One region of the Synechococcus sp. Minos11 genome, then DNA from elsewhere that is predicted to be linked to it. Evidence: predicted binding sites of a transcription regulator. Region 1 holds the regulator's gene; the other holds the start of a gene.
What was found. The regulator NtcA, encoded in region 1, controls nitrogen genes in cyanobacteria. The targets are predictions, from matches to a motif close to GTANCNNNNGNTAC.
Positions count from the first base shown of each region.

Region 1 (7,739 bases):
CGGGCTCAAGGTTGGCGGGGTTAAACCGCTTGGGGTTCATCACCGTGCCAGGCACATGGCGGAAGATCAGAAATTCCTGGGGCGATAGGCGCAGGTCGTAGCCATAGGACGAGCAACCAAAGCTGAGCACTGCGCTGCTGCGGTTCTCAGGATCGAGATGGCGCACCAAGGTGGGCTGGAAGGGTTCCAGGAGCCCATGCTCAGCTTGTTCGTTGATCCAGCGATCGTTCTTCAGCATCGGTCGCGGCGCAGTTCGGTGACTTGATCGGCCATTGCCATTACAGGCTCCGGCACGGCAGGTCCGGTCAGGATCACATCCATTCGCCCCGGACGGGTCTGCAGGGTGCTGATCACAGCATTGGCATCCAGTAAGCCGTAGTCCAACGCGAGCCCGAGCTCATCAAGAACCACAAGATCGGGCGCTTCTTCCAGGATTTGACGCTGGGTTTCTTGCCACAGCTCCTGCACGGCTTGCTTGTCGTCTGCGCTGTGGTCGGCCTGCAGGCAGCTCGTCACAGCAGGGCGCAGCCAAGTGAGGCGCCCACACATCTGCACCGGTTGATGGGGGCCTTGATCAACGCCGCCGCGCAGGAATTGGCAGATCAGCACGCGGCTGCCGAGGCCCGCGGAGCGCAGGGCTTCGCTGAACACGCTGGCAAAACTGCCGCGAAAGCTGGCGGTGTGGACCTGCAGCAGGCCTTCGGGCTCGCGAACCACCAGCCGCAAGGGTGCTGTGGACGGCCTGTGGTGGCGTTCAGCAACGCGGCTGAGCATGGGCCGTCTAAAGCGGGGTGCTCCTGAATGTAGCGGCGAAAAATCACGAATCAAGTGTCTGGCACCACCAGTAGTGTGAATGTCTGTACTACAGCTGATCGCGACCAGGCCGGACGGTGTTCATTGCTACAAGCACTGTCAAGCCGGCTCTTTACCTTCCTTGAACCGGTACGCGCTTCATGGTCAGCGTTTCGCCAGCGCCCAACCCCCAGCCCACCTTGCAAGAGGTGATGCGCTCGCTTGCTGGCAGTGCTGCTGAGTCGGTTGAACGCGGCAAGACAATCTTTTTCCCAGGCGATCCCGCCGAGCGCATGTATCTGCTGCGCCGCGGGGCTGTGCGCCTGTCCCGCGTCTACGAATCTGGTGAAGAGATCACCGTGGCGCTGTTGCGGGAGAACAGCATTTTTGGCGTTCTGTCGCTTTTAACCGGCCAAAAGTCTGATCGCTTTTATCACTCGGTTGCCTTCACGCGCGTTGAGATGCTCAGCGCTCCGGCCAGCTCCGTGCGCCGGGCCATTGAGCAGGACGCGCGGGTTGGTCTGCTGCTCTTGCAGGGTCTGTCCTCGCGAATCCTGCAGACCGAAACCATGATCGAAACGCTCACCCACCGCGACATGTCATCGCGCTTGGTGAGTTTTTTGCTGGTGCTTTGCCGCGACTTTGGCGTGCCTTCCAGTCAGGGCATCACCATTGATTTGAAGCTCTCGCATCAGGCGATCGCTGAAGCGATTGGCTCCACGCGGGTCACGATCACCCGTTTGCTGGGTGATTTGCGCTCCGCTGGTTTGCTGGAAATTGAGCGCAAGCGCATCACCGTGTTTGACCCCATTGCGTTGGCCAAACGGTTCAGCTGACCGTTGCTTGAAACGCTCGCCTCAGGCCTCGGCGATACTGACCCCACTGTTCTTCTGGCGCTGTGAGCGGCTGGCTGCTGATCCTGGCCGTTCTGGTGCTCGGAGGAGTGCTGTCGACTCTTGGCGACCGCCTTGGTAGCCGCATCGGGAAAGCGCGGCTGAGCTTGTTTCAGATGAGGCCACGCCGCACGGCTGTGGTGATCACGGTGCTCACAGGCAGCTTGATTAGTGCCCTCACCCTCGGGTTGATGGTGGCCGTTAGTGAACGTCTGCGCGTGGGTCTTTTTCAGCTTGATGAGCTGGAAACGCGTTTGCGTTCATCACGCAAGTCGCTGCAGCTGAGCCTCAAACAGCTCGATCAAAATCAAGCGGAACTGGCCCAGGCGCGCTCGGATCGGGCTGCGGCCGAGCAACAGCTGGCTCCTTTAAAAAAGCAGCGCCAGGAGCTAGAGGCTGAGCGCGACCGGCTGGGCCAAGACGTGGCGGCCCGCGATGAGGAGCTGCGCCAGTTGCAGCAACGCACCCGCCGCAGCCAGCAGGAATTGCGCCAGCTGGAGCGCAACGTTTTGGATTTGCGCAGCGGTGATGTGGTGCTCAGCACCGGGCAGCCGCTCACCATGGCCAAGGTGGCGATCCCCAAGCCTGAGTTGGCGCGCCAAGCCACTGAAGATGTCTTGCGTCAGGCCAATGTGCAGGCTTATCAGCGGGTTCTCCCTGGCCAAAAGCCTGAGCAGCAACTGCTGTTGATCCCCCGCAGTGAGGTGATCAAGGTGGAGAAGGCCTTGCGCAGCGGTGGCCCCTGGGTGATCAGCATTCACTCGGCTGGCAATGTGCTGCGTGGTGAGAAGCAGGTGCTGGCTTTTGCTGATGTGCGCCGCAGCCGGCAGGTGCTGGAAGCCGGTCAAGTGCTGGCCAGCCTCAGCTTGGACCCTGAGCAAAGCTCTCAAAAACAAGTGTTTGCGCGGCTCAATCTGCTCTTGGCTGCGGCCCGCAATGAAAGCCAGCGCAATGGTGCGCTGAACCCACGGCTGCAGGTGGATCAAGACGCCCTCAACGCTTTGGCCGCCCAGTTGGTGGAGCGCGAAGGCAATCAACCGGTGCGCTTGGAGGTGGTGGCTGCGCGCGATAGCGACAGCCTCGATCCCATTGCCGTAACAGTGCGCGCCAAGGGTTTGGCTCCTCCATGAGCGGCGGCTGGGCAGCGCTGGATCCTGGACGTCAGAAGTGTGGCTTGGTGCGCACCGATGCCAGTGGAGCTGAGCTGGTTGATCTGTTGATCTGTTCCCCTAGGGAGGCCTGGGATTGGTTGCAGCACTGGCAACACCAAGCCCCCTTGCAAGGTGTGGTGCTCGGCGATGGCACCGCCAGTGGCCCATGGCAGCAGGCCTTGGCTGAGCTTGAGCCGGCTGTGCCGGTGGTGTTGCAGCCGGAGGCGGGCAGCACCTTGGCGGCGCGTGAGCGTTATTGGCAGTTGTTGCCTGCCCGGGGCTGGCAGCGGCTACTGCCCCGCGGCCTGCGGTTGCCGCCCAGGCCCGTGGATGATTTGGCGGCCATGGTGTTGCTCGAGGCCCACCTGGGGGCGCGCTTTAAAAGGCTGCCCGCACCGTGAAGCAGTAATCACCGCCGGCTTCCAGCGCGTAGTCGCTTTTGACCAAAAACCTGAGCAGGGCGTCTTGAATCAGCGCTCGCCCCAGTGATGGCTCCACCACCAGTTCGCCGCGGTCGAAGTGCCAGCGAAATTCCCAGCGAAAACCACCAGCGGCCACTTCTCCTTCCACCATCTGCTCGCTGAAGCTCTGCTGCAGAACCCGCAAGTGGGCTGTGGTGCTGGGCAGGCGTGCCATGGTCAGGCGGCGTCTGGCCGAAAGCTGTTGATCCGGTTGCCAGCGCGCTCAAAGCCTTGGCGTTGAATCAGGCCGATGCCGTGCTCAACCTCCTGCAGCACCTCATCCAACAAGGGACGTTCCGCAGGGTGGAAGTTGCCAAGCACGTGCCCCACCGTGCCTTCCTTGCGCTCTTCGCTGCTGGTGCCGGGAGCGCCGATGCCAATCCGCAGGCGGGCAAAGGCCTCGCCCCCTAGGTGGGCAATCGTGCTCCGCAGGCCGTTGTGCCCTCCGGCTCCACCGTTGAGCCTCAGCCGCAGCCGGCCGAGGGGAAGATCCATGTCATCAACGATCACCAGCAGTTGCTCGGGCGTCCAACCAAACCAATCCAGGCTGGCCCGGATCGCCCGGCCGCTGTCGTTCATATAGGTCTGAGGTTTGAGTAGCCGCAGGCGGCGGTCGCCTCGGCCGATATCAGCAAGATCGCCATGCAATTTGGTGTTGGCACGAAAGCTGCCGCTCCCTGCGGCGGCGAGACGATCGAGCGCCATGAAGCCCACGTTGTGTCGCGTGCCGTCGTATTTGGATCCGGGATTACCCAGGCCGACCAGCAGCATCAGTGGCGTCATCGGCAGGCGTGGTGGCGTCCTGGCTGGAAGTGGCGTCAGTTTGACCTGCGGGGAGTTCGACCGAATCAACGGCCTTGCGGAACTCCTGCTCAAATTCAGAGGAGGCGGCCTGAAAACCCTTCAAGGTTTTGCCAAGGCTGCGTCCCAATTCAGGAAGTTTTTTGGGGCCGAACACCAGCAAACCGATGACGGCGATCACCGCCATCTCTGGAAGACCAACCCCAAAAACGTTCATTGGCTTCAGCCGAGGCCGTTCCAGTTGACGGTGATGCCATCCAGCAGCAGCGAACGGTTGTAGAGCTGCAGGATCACAAGCAGAAAGACCAGGAACAGGGCCATGAAGATGCCCATCACAGGGGTGGTTCCCCAGCCAGGCACGACCTTGCCGTACTCAGAATTCAGAGGACGCAGCAGGTCTCCCAGGCGGGTGCGTTGGGCCATGGGGTGCAATCTCTCCTGCAAAGATTTGGGCCGTTACTCTAATGGCCCTGACCGCTGTGACGGCGGCCCCTGTTGGGAGTCTTGATGGAAAGCACCTCGCCAGCCCTTTCTGTGTCGATTGCGGTGCTGACAGCTCTGCTGGGTTTAACCGGCTTTGGCATCTACACCGCCTTTGGGCCGCCATCGCGCCAGCTGGATGATCCGTTTGATGATCACGACGACTGAGCCATCCCCCAGGGCCAGTGTTTGATTTGCCAAGGACCGGAGGCTGCTGGCCACTGGCTGCGGCAGGGGCTGAGGTTTTGGGTTTGCCACTGCAAGCCGCCATCGGCGGCAGTGTCAAAGCCGAGCCAGTGCTGATGCGGGTTAGGCCAAGCCAGCCAAGAGCGGCGTTCCGCTGGCCCCGCAGCGGCTGGATGGCGCCAAAGCGGTTGGCGGAAGCGGCGCGCTTGCGCGGCAACGGCAGCGTGATGCCAGCTGCCTGTGGTTGGCATTAGAGCCATCCGCAAGCGATGCCAGCCCTGATCGGCGCTGGGATCGGGCCAAGTGGGCCCTCGTAGTAACGACACGCCCAGCCCGTTGTTGTTGCCGCTGACGCCTTGCGGCCCATCGAGCAGCACGGCCAGGCCGGCTTGGTTGGTGCCGCCCCACAGCCAGCTGATGGCGGTGGCTTCCCAGCGGGCCTGCTCTCTTGGGGTTCGGGGTCTGCTGCTGCGCTCTTGGACGCCACCGGGTGTGTCTGCAGACCAAAAGTGCCCTGGTTGGTTCAGCGCCCATTCGCAGCGCAGCAGCTCATGCAGCTGGCGCCATTGCGCCGTGATGATCAGCTCAAGCCAGGGACTACCCGCTTGTAGGCGCACCGAGAGTTGCAGCGGGCTCTGCCCGCAGTGGCCGCGCCAGCGCAGCTGCGTGCACAGAGGCCCCGACTCCAGCTGCTCCTCTTCGGCCTCCCAGCGCATCGGCAACGCATGGCCTGTGTAGTCACTGGCGATGTCCCAGGCATCCCAGAACTCACCGCGATCGCCGTAGCGATGCAGGGCCATCGCTTCAGCTAGCAGCGGCTCTCCCCAGCCGTCGCCGCGGCGTTGCTGCAGTTGCTCCACCCCCTTGGGGCCGAGCTTGGCTTGGAGGTGACCGTTGCTGAGCCAAAGCTCGCCGTTGTCATCGCGATCGAGGCTCACCTCACCTTGGGCCTTGGCTGATGTCTCGGCGGCTGAGCCCAGCACCAGGCGCTGGGCACCAACATCTTCAGAGCTCTGGATCTGCAGCCAGCATCCACCGCTGCGGGCCGGTTGGACTGGTACAGCGCCCGCGTGGTCACACCAGGTCTGACCGTCCGGCGGGCTGGGTAGGCGCACCACGGCCGACCCTTGAATCGTTGGCAGCAGGTTGGCCACCCACCACTGCTGTTGCTGTTGGGATTTCAAGGGGAGCAAGGCCGCTAGTGCCTGATCGCGCCGCTGGCGGCTGAGCCTGCGCGCTTGGCGCCACTGCGGCTCGGCTTGTTCAAACACCTCGGGCACGGAGGTGCCCGGGAGGATGTCGTGAAACTGCTGGAACAGCAGCGTGCGCCATTGCTCTTGCCCGCTGGGCAGCTGGCCGCTGAGGGCTTGCGCCAGATCGGCCTCCAGCAGCAACCGCTCCAAAGTGCGGTTGTGGCGCTTTTGGTCTGGGCGGCTGGTGGCGCACCCGCGATGCAGCTCCAAATAGAGCTCGTCGCGCCACAGCGGCAGCTGCCCCTGGTGCGCTTCGAGTTCGTTCAGATAGCTGCGCACGGTTCCAAATTCAGTTGGTGCGCTGAGGGGCTGCTCTTGCCACAGCTGCAGCTGCTCCAGCATTTCTTGGCTGGGTCCGCCGCCGTGATCACCCACACCAGGCAGCCATAGGCCTTGGGGGATGCCCGTGGATTGCTGCCATTGCTGGCTGTAGGTCGCCATGGCCAGGGGGTCACCACTGGTGCCAATCGGGGCGCTCATCAGCGCCAAGACTTCATCCCCACTGCAGTGCCGCCAGCGAAAGACGCGGTGGGGGAAGGGGTTGGTGCTGTTCCAAAACAGCTTGTGGGTGCAAAACCAGTGCACGCCGCTGGCATGGCAGATCGCCGGCACTCCACTGCTGAAGCCAAAGCTGTCCGGTAGCCAGGCCAGGGCGTGCTCCCAGCCCGGCAAGTGCTGCTGGCTGTAGGCCTGCCCTTCTTGGAATTGCCGCAGCAGCGAGGCGCTGGCCACCAAGGTGCAATCGCTCTCCACCCAAGGTCCATTGAGTGGCTCCCAGCGCCCCTGCTGCATCGTTTCTTGGATCTCAGCGAATAGGGCTGGGCGGTGTTGCTGCAGCCAGGCGTAGAGCGCCGGGGTGGAATGGCCGAAGTGAAGCTCTGGGTGCCGCTGCATCAAGCCCAAGACCGAGCGGAACGTGCGTTCGGCGGCTTGCCAGGTGTCAGCCACGGGCCACAGCCAGGCCAGATCGAGATGGGCATGGCTCAGCAGCGTGAGCCCAGGCGCGCGCTGCTGCTGCCTCAGCCAGTGGCGCAGGTTGGCCACCGCGGCACTGTTGTTGGGATCGCCTTGCAGCAGGGCCTCCAATTCCTCGTCTGCTACGGGCAGGTCCTGCTGCAGCAACTTCAGCTGGCTGGCGAGTAGGAGGCCATCTGGGTCGCTGGGCTCGTTGGGTTCCCGCTCCAGCTGCGCCAGCAACAGGGCGCCATCGTCATGGCGAGGGCTTTGCAGCAGCAGCTCCACCTCCAGCACCTCTCCAGGGCCGAACCATTCAGGAAGTGGCCAGCGGCAGGCGGTGTCAAACAGATCGCCTCGGTGAATGGTGCTTCCGTTGATGCGGCACTCTGCGGCTTCGGCCCACCAGCGCAAGGCCAGGCGGATGGTTTCGCCGCTTTTGCGCTGACCCCAGGCCTGCGGCCAGTGCAGCGAATGGGTCAGATGCAGGCGTTGGCCGCCCCGGGGCCAGATCACCAATCCGCGGGCATCCCAGTCGGGGCGGTTGCGTTGACCCCACTGGTGGTGCAGGGCTGGTGAGCCATCGGGGCGCTTCAGCTGCGGCAGCAGATCGTGCTGCTGGCGGCAGGAAAACGTTTCAATCCACCCCAGAAGCTGTCGATCTAGGCCCGCTTTCATCCCGCGACGTCCAGGTGCCCCATAGGATGGTCGCGCCGCTACGGGTGCGGCGCCAACCCCCGACCCACGGCTCGACCATGCTCGCTCTCA
Region 1 covers NZ_CP047953.1:2,080,145-2,087,883, reverse strand. Annotated here, with positions in the region: gene dcd (dCTP deaminase) at 1-238, opposite strand, end outside; gene SynMINOS11_RS11810 (cob(I)yrinic acid a,c-diamide adenosyltransferase) at 232-774, opposite strand; gene ntcA (global nitrogen regulator NtcA) at 954-1,628, shown strand; gene SynMINOS11_RS11800 (DUF3084 domain-containing protein) at 1,691-2,815, shown strand; gene SynMINOS11_RS11795 (polyamine oxidase) at 2,812-3,237, shown strand; gene SynMINOS11_RS11790 (DUF3146 family protein) at 3,215-3,472, opposite strand; gene pth (aminoacyl-tRNA hydrolase) at 3,475-4,080, opposite strand; gene SynMINOS11_RS11780 (TatA/E family twin arginine-targeting protein translocase) at 4,046-4,315, opposite strand; gene psbH (photosystem II reaction center phosphoprotein PsbH) at 4,321-4,521, opposite strand; gene psbN (photosystem II reaction center protein PsbN) at 4,606-4,746, shown strand; gene SynMINOS11_RS11765 (alpha-mannosidase) at 4,734-7,649, opposite strand; gene SynMINOS11_RS11760 (photosystem II reaction center protein I) at 7,727-7,739, shown strand, end outside.

Region 2 (7,739 bases), 140 kb from region 1:
ACTGCAAGCTGGAGGCAGGTTTTTGGCCATCCCATCAGCCATTGAGCTGGTGCAATCACGCAGATGATCACGCAGTGCATTGAGCTGCTGGTGCTCATCAGGCCAATCCACAAGTTGTTGGCGTTGTTCCTGACTCAGCGCCAACCAGTGGTTCAACTTCAGCTTGAGGCCGATGAGATCGAGTTTGCGGCGAACACAGAGAGGGATGCAGCGCCAGCTACCGATGAAATCGTGCTCAAAGGCAAAACAGTGGCTGGCTTGATTCATCGCAATTTGGTGTCGGTTGTGGCTTATTGATGTTCCGTTTCCTGACAGTTTTAGCTTCTCTTTGAAGCATTAATCATGCGTCTGGCAATTGCCATGGGTCTACTTCTTGGAGCTTCCCACGGTTGGTTTGCTGTTGATCAACACATGGTTCAGGCGGAGCCCGCTTTTGTGTCGATTTATACCGACTCTTGGGTGAACTGAAGAGCTTTTTTCATAGTGAAGTCATCAAGATTTAATTTTGATGGCAGTACAAAGTGCAGCGACGGTCGGTTCAGGCCGTCATCCCATCACCATCGCCGCTGGCTTTCTTGGAGCCTTTGTCGTTGGTTCTTTGGCAGTTCAACTGGTGAGAACGGCTGATCCAGTGGCTGTTTCGCCATCCCAGGTGGTGGCTCCGGTGACCGCCCATGCCGCCAGCCTTTGGCAGCCGCTGGCTCAGCCCTGAGCCAAGGCAGCCTGCACGGCGCCCAAGTGATTGAGGGCTTGGCCTGAGTTCAGCAGTTCTCTGGCGTGCTCAAGCCCTTGCTCCAGGCTGTCTTCACAGCCCGCCTGCCACAGATAAGTGCCGGCGTTCCAGAGCAAGGCGGTGGCTAGCTCGCCCTGCCCGCCCAGAGCTGCTCTGGCCTGATCGCTCCAGACATCGAGCCCTTCCCAGAGCTGGTCATGGCCGTAACAGCCATGGTCACGGGGGTGAAGGATTTGGCGCTCCTGCTGGTTGTTGCTGCAGCGGGCGGTGACGCAGGCTCTGCTGATCGGTAGATCCGTGCTGCCCTCCAAGCCCTTCACAGTCATTACGTCGGGCTCATCGGCGAGCTTGAGTGCCTCCCAGGCCCTGGCTTCGGTTGGGGGGTGAACAAAGCCGCTCACCAGCAGATGCTCGCCCTGGTGGGCGGTCCACAGCAGCTCGAGGCTGGCAACAGGTGGCCGTTTGCCGAGATCCTCTCGGTAAGGAATCAGGCTTTCAGCAGCTGGAAAGTGGTCGGGTTGATGCACCAGGGCCAGGTTGGTGGCATCTAGGCACTGCTGGAGCGTTTCTAAGTTGCGGCCTGTCCAGTTCACTTCCAGGGAGCTGAAGAGTTCAGCGCTGCTGACGCCATATTTCACAGGCATACGCCCAGCACCTTGCAGCACAACAGGAAGGCCTGCCGCCGCTAAGAGAAGAGCCGTGAGGGGATAGATCGGTGCGGTGCGGCTGCGGCCATCAAATGGCATGCCAAAGCTGATCGCCTTGGTGGTGGTGCTGAGCTTGGGACCGCGCTGCCGATAAACATCGAGCATGCCGGTGAGCTCTTGGGGCTCAGGCCGGCGGATGCGGTGGGCGATTAAAAAGGCGCCGATTTGGGCTGGTGTGGCCTCCTCATCAAGGATCAGTTCAAGCGCGTGGCGAGCTTCTTCGCGGCTAAGTCCTTTGCTGGTGTGCTCACCGCTGCCAACTTTGCGCAGGTAGGTCTTAAACGTTTCCCGCCCACTGGCCGGCGAGCTTGGCTGTGCGGCCATGACTGCTCCCTCGGCGCTGCGGCGATCCTGAAGAGCCGAGGGGGCCTGTTGAGTATCAACGGATACCAATGGCTTCTTTGCCGGGTAGCAAGCGTTGCTGTTGGGATGATTAATTTGCCTCAGATTCATGACTGAAAAGCGGCAACTTTTCAGAACGCTTTTTCTTTTAGAACCTCTAATTTGCCCTTTCAGTCATGACTTTGACCCCTTCGCTGACGCCAAGCCTGGCGGCGCCATCAGCTGATACCGTCACGGCCACACTCTTGGCTGCCAAAAAGGCGAAAGGTCTCACATTCACTGAGCTTGGTTCTCTGCTGGGCCGTGATGAGGTGTGGGTTGCCTCTCTGTTTTATGGCCAATCCACAGCCTCAGCTGCTGAAGCTCAGCAGCTGGCTGAAGCCTTGAATCTTGATCCGGCGATCACCGAGGCGCTGCAGAGCTATCCCACCAAAGGCTCGCTGGAGCCTGTGATCCCAACGGACCCGCTCATCTATCGCTTCTACGAGATCATGCAGGTCTATGGTATGCCGATGAAAGATGTGATCCAAGAAAAGTTTGGTGATGGCATCATGAGCGCCATTGATTTCACCCTCAACATCGACAAGGTGGAAGACCCTGCTGGTGATCGTGTCAAGGTCACCATGTGCGGCAAGTTCTTGCCTTACAAAAAGTGGTAACTATCTCAGCGTAGATAGCAAAGTAAGCGGCCAAATAATGGCCGCTTTTTTATTGGGCCTTCAGTTGGCGTTGCAAGGACTCTTTGAGGCGCGTTTGTTGTAAGTCCTGGGTCAATTGCTCCAGCAACTGGCGGCTTGATTCACTTTGAATGCAGCCCAGGGCTTGGATCGCCATCTCAGCAACGCCTGGCAGGGCATCCACCGTGGCGCAGGCGGCGATCCGCTGGAGGATTTCGGGTTCATCGCGTCGTTGCAGCAGCCGCAAGGTGGCGATCACAACCTCGGCTCGCAGATCGTCGAGCAGGGGTTCGCACAAGCTCAGCAGTTGCTCGGTGGAGATCCTGCGGCAGCGAAATGTCAGCAATTCGATTCCAGCTAAGCGGTGCTGCTGGCTTGGTGCGTTTAAGGCGTTGGTGATGATTGATAGATCAATCCCATTGCCCCAACACCCCAGGGCTCGCAGCACCTCCGGCTCGAACTCACCCGCTTGCGGAAGCCATTGCAGCAGCTGCTGTTTGGCGTCGGGGTGATGGCAAATGCTGAGGGCTCGAATCAGCGCTGATTGGAGTCCCAGTTGTTGGCAGAGGGGCCCGATCAGCTCAAAAGCTTGAGGCCCTGCCATGCCCAAGCGCTCGCCGATGGCGAGTGCAAGGGCAGGGTCGGAAACCTTGGGCAGCAGTTCTGCAAGTTCTGCAGGGCTGAGTGGTTGGCGCCTCCACTGAGCGAGACGCTTGGACAGTTCCAGTTCCTGGTCAGGCGTCAACAGCTCAGCAGGGGCGACAACAGTCAGCATCGATCAGCGGGCGCCGAGTTCAGCAGCCAGCTCGCGCTCGAGCTTCTCGTCTTTTTCACGAGGCAGAACGTTGTCCAGCTTGGTGCGGTGGGTGCTGTAGAAGAGCATCCCGATGAACACCATGCCGCCCACAATGTTGCCGAGGGTGACAGGCAGGAAGTTCCAGAAAATCACCTTGGTGAAAGGAACCCCAGAGCCAAGGATCGGACCAGCGGTGTGCAGGAACTGATTCACAACGATGTGCTCCATGCCCATCGTTTGGAACGCGGTGATGGGCAGCCAGCAGGCCAGCAGTTTGCCGGGAACGCTTTTGCTCACCAGGGCCAGGGTCACGCCGAGGCAGACCAACCAGTTGGCTACAAGACCGCGCAGGAACGCGAGGAAAAATCCGAGGCTGCCGAGGGCTTCGTACTTCTTCTCAACGTTGAGGATGTTGAGGCTGATGATTTTTTGGGCCACTTTTTGCCACATGCCGCCATCAGCGGCAGGGTCAATCGTGCCGCCACTGGTGAGGCTGATGGCCATGATGATCGCCACCACCAGGGTGCCGATGAAGTTGCCGATCCACACCCAACTCCAGTTGCGGAAGGTGGCGCTCCAGGTGCTCTTGCCGGCCCAGGTGGCCATGGGCAGCAGCGCGAAGTTGCCGGTGACCAGCTCCATGCCGAACAGCACGATGCTGACGAAGCCAAAGGGGAAGAGCACGGAGCCGAGGAACGGCATCTTGCTCTGAATTCCAACGGTCAGGGCCAAGATCACGGCCAGGCCAAGAATGGCTCCGGAATAGAAGCCGCGGAGCAGCAGGTTCTTGACACTAACGGTGGCTTTTTTACCGCCGGCGGCAATCATGCCGTCGACGAGCTCATTGGGTAGGACGTAGTCCATTTGTGAGGCTGTAACGCTCATGGTGTTGAAGTCAGATGGTTAGTCGTGGCTCTGGTCTCAGCCGCTGATGCTGTTCATGAGCTTGGAGAAGGCGTCGTTGCCTCCTTCCGGTTTGTTGATGGCGGGTTTGTCTTTGCCACTGGTGCTGAACCAGTTGACCAAACGACTGAAGAAATCAGCTTTTTGAGCCATGGTGAGTGACGTTGAGGTGGGCGGGTGATCAAAACTCAGCGGGGCTTCAAAAGATCAGCGCCGCCACTGATTTCGACCTGATCAAGCAGCCTTGGGTTTGGCTCCGAATTGTTCAATCAGAATTTCTTTCAGTGCTGCACGCACTTCTGTGGCGGGCACACCTTTGCGATGCAATTCACCAACTTGCGGGTTGGCCCCTTGGGAGCCGCCGATGGTGATGTCGTAGCCCTCAACCATCCCTGATTCACCACGGGTTTTGGTGCCAGTCAGGCCAATGGCTCCCATGTAGGCCTGGCCGCAGGTGTTGGGGCAGCCAGTCCAGTGGATCTTGATCTCCTCTGGCAGGTGCAGCTCTTGATCCAGCTCAGCCGCTGCTGCCAGGGCTTGGTCTTTGGTGTTGGTCAGCGCAAAGCTGCAATAGGTGTTGCCGGTGCAGCTCACGGTGCCTGCCGCCAGGTGGCTGGGCTCGAGCGGGAATTTCTGCAGCAGTGGGTCGCTCTTGAAACTCTCGAGCTGGCCGCTGGGAATGCCGGTGATGATCACGTTTTGATCCTCGGTGAGGCGCACATCACCGCTGCCGTAACCCTCCGAGAGGCTGGCGAGATCTTGGAAGTCTTCGGCCTTGAGGCGGCCGACAGGAACATGCAGCCCGGCGTAGTTGAGCTCGGCCTGTTTCTGCTGATGGATCCCGTAGTGGGAGCGCGGTGTTGCATCAAACACTGAGCCCGGGTCGGGAGTGAGTGGGCCAAAACGCTCGGCGACAAGCTCGCGGAATGTTTCCAGGCCAACGGAATCCAGGTACAAACGGAACCGGCCTTTGGGGCGCTTGTCCCGTTCACCGTTATCGCGCCAGAGAGTCAGGACCGCTGCCGTCATCCGGCAGATTTCATCGGGCTTCACCCAGGCATTGAGGGGGATGGCATAGGCGTTCATCTGTGAGGAAAGAATCCCCCCGATCCAGACGCCAAAACCCATCACGCCATCGCGTTCCACCGGGTGGAAGACGATGTCGTTGTGCAGCAGAAAGTTGTCGCGGGAGCCGGCAACGGCCGTGTTCCACTTGCGCGGCAGATTCGAGAACTCAGGGTTGCCTTCGCCGTTGCTGGTTAGGAAGTTCTGCAACTCCAGGGTGTAAGGGCGCGTATCGACAATTTCCTCAGGGTCGATGCCAGCAATCGGGTTGCCAGTGACGTTCCGCGGGTTATCGAAGGCCGATTGGATGGTGTTGAGGCCAACAGCCTTCAAGCGCTCGAGGATGTCGGGCAGGTCTTCCAGCAGCACACCACGCAATTGGATGTTCTGGCGGGTGGTGATGTCGGCACTGCCGCTATCGCCGTAACGGGCAACGATGCTGCCGATGGCGCGCAACTGCTCTGCATTGAGGACCCCATTGGGAACCCTCAGGCGCAACATGAATAGCCCCGGGGTTTTGGGGCGCCAGAACATGCCGTACCACTTCAGCCGCAACTGAAGATCGGTTTCATCGACGTTCTCCCAGCCAACACGGGCGAATTCTTCGATTTCACTACCAACGAGCAAGCCATCTTTGTTGGCTTTGTTTTGCTCGATCTTGTTGAGTTTTTTGCCCTCAAGCCAACTCGGCAGGGGCTTTGCCGGTGTTGCCACCATAGTTCTGAAGCGAAATGTGAGTGTTGGAGTTCAACTCTCAGGCCGCTTCAGAATGAAAGGCACGGCTTGATGTTGTGACTACTTAATGGATTGAGCCCGCTGGAGGAAGTAACCGTTGCTACGAAACTTCGTTCAGTATTGACGGCCGATTTCTCCCAGCATGCGCACAGCTCCATGGCGCAGCATTTGCCACACCTTGGACATGGCCGCGAAATCGGCATCAAGTTCGCTCTGCCAATCACCGTGATGAGCTCGACGCTCACGGCGTCGCTCTGGGGGACGGGAGTAGCTAGTCCGTCGTTCAGTCGTTCTGACGCGGCTGGAGCGTCGTGACCGTGGCAGCGCTCGTGGCGATGGCATCGTGATGGGATGGCGCAGCGAACCAGGAGTTCATCAGCTGAGGTGGCCCTTCAGTGGTGGCCGTTGTTACAGGGCCAGGCTGCGGCTGGGCCTTGGCCTCTGTTGGTGGTCGTGCATGGCCATGGCGGAGGGGCTGTTCCTGCTGTGCTGCAATCCCTGCTCGATGAGCTCGCTCAAGCCAGGGGCGCCGCGGTGTGGGTGCAGGCGTTAACAGCTGAACCCGTTGAATTACCGCCGCGTCAGAAGCTTTTGTTGGTGCCGTTGTTGTTAACGCCGGGAAGCCACGTGCGCGTTGATGTTCCGGCAATTCGCCAGCGATTGCGCGGTCTTGGCCATCATGTGATGGCCTTGCCTTTTTTGGGGGCTTGGCAGCCCTGGCTGCAGCATTTGCGCCAGTTGGGATGCGAAGCTGAACGTCAGGTGGTTGTTCATCACCCCCTTCGTCCGGGGATTGCTGACCGCTATCTGCACGTTCTTAGCCAGGAGCTTGGCCTTCCTTTGCGGAGTGCTGACACCTGTGATGCAGAGCTTGATCGGGTGTTGCCGCTTGCTTTGGCCCCCAATCGCATGACAGCCCACCTCAGTGCTCAGCAGGAGGGTGGTCTGGCTCTGCTAGAGCAACCTGCCACGCGACAATTTCTCTTCGAGCTGTTGTTGGACTTGCCATGACCACTGACACGCCCGGCATTGTTTATTTGGTGGGAGCAGGTCCTGGAGACCCTGAATTGTTGACGTTGCGGGCCCATCGTCTGCTGCAACGTTGTGATGCCTTGGTGCATGACTCCTTGGTGCCGATGGAGTTACTGGAGTTGGTTCCTGAGGGCTGCGAGATTCATCCGGTCGGCAAACGGCGCGGCCACCATTCCGTGCCGCAACCCAGCACCAATGCGTTGTTGCTGCAGTTGGCAGGGCGTTGCCGTTGTGTGGTGCGGTTGAAAGGGGGCGATCCTTTTCTGTTTGGTCGTGGTGGTGAGGAAGCCGCTTATTTGGCCAAGCGCGGTGTGCCTGTTGAGGTGGTTCCCGGGGTCACCTCCGGCATTGCGGCGCCGGCCTATGTCGGGATTCCGGTGACCCATCGCCGTGCCGGTTCATCGGTGACCTTTGTCACTGGCCACGAAGAAATTGATAAAGGCCGGCCAGCGGTGGATTGGCGCGCGTTGGCCGCTTGCAGTGATGGCCTCGTCATCTACATGGGCCTGCACAACTTGGCTCGCATCTGCGAGGAGTTGCAGGCCGGCGGACTGGCAGGAACCACGCCTGCCGCCATCATTCAGCAGGGCAGCGTGAATGGCCAAAAGCATCTGATTGCCACGCTGGAGGATCTCGCTGATGCCGCCGATGAGCAGGGTTTCAGTGCCCCGGCCATCGTTGTGATCGGTGAGGTGGTGGAGCAGCGAATCCCTGGTTGTGCGCCCATGCCAGCCCCTGTCACGATGCCG
Region 2 covers NZ_CP047953.1:2,225,009-2,232,747, reverse strand. Annotated here, with positions in the region: gene SynMINOS11_RS12540 (nitrate reductase associated protein) at 1-267, opposite strand, end outside; gene SynMINOS11_RS12535 (hypothetical protein) at 509-712, shown strand; gene SynMINOS11_RS12530 (anthranilate phosphoribosyltransferase family protein) at 703-1,764, opposite strand; gene cynS (cyanase) at 1,959-2,441, shown strand; gene SynMINOS11_RS12520 (hypothetical protein) at 2,491-3,234, opposite strand; gene SynMINOS11_RS12515 (formate/nitrite transporter family protein) at 3,238-4,119, opposite strand; gene SynMINOS11_RS12510 (ferredoxin--nitrite reductase) at 4,177-4,311, opposite strand; gene SynMINOS11_RS12505 (ferredoxin--nitrite reductase) at 4,393-5,940, opposite strand; gene SynMINOS11_RS12500 (hypothetical protein) at 6,343-6,969, shown strand; gene cobA (uroporphyrinogen-III C-methyltransferase) at 6,966-7,739, shown strand, end outside.
Region 2: the regulator NtcA is predicted to act here: its motif matches at 6,049-6,062, upstream of SynMINOS11_RS12505 (ferredoxin--nitrite reductase).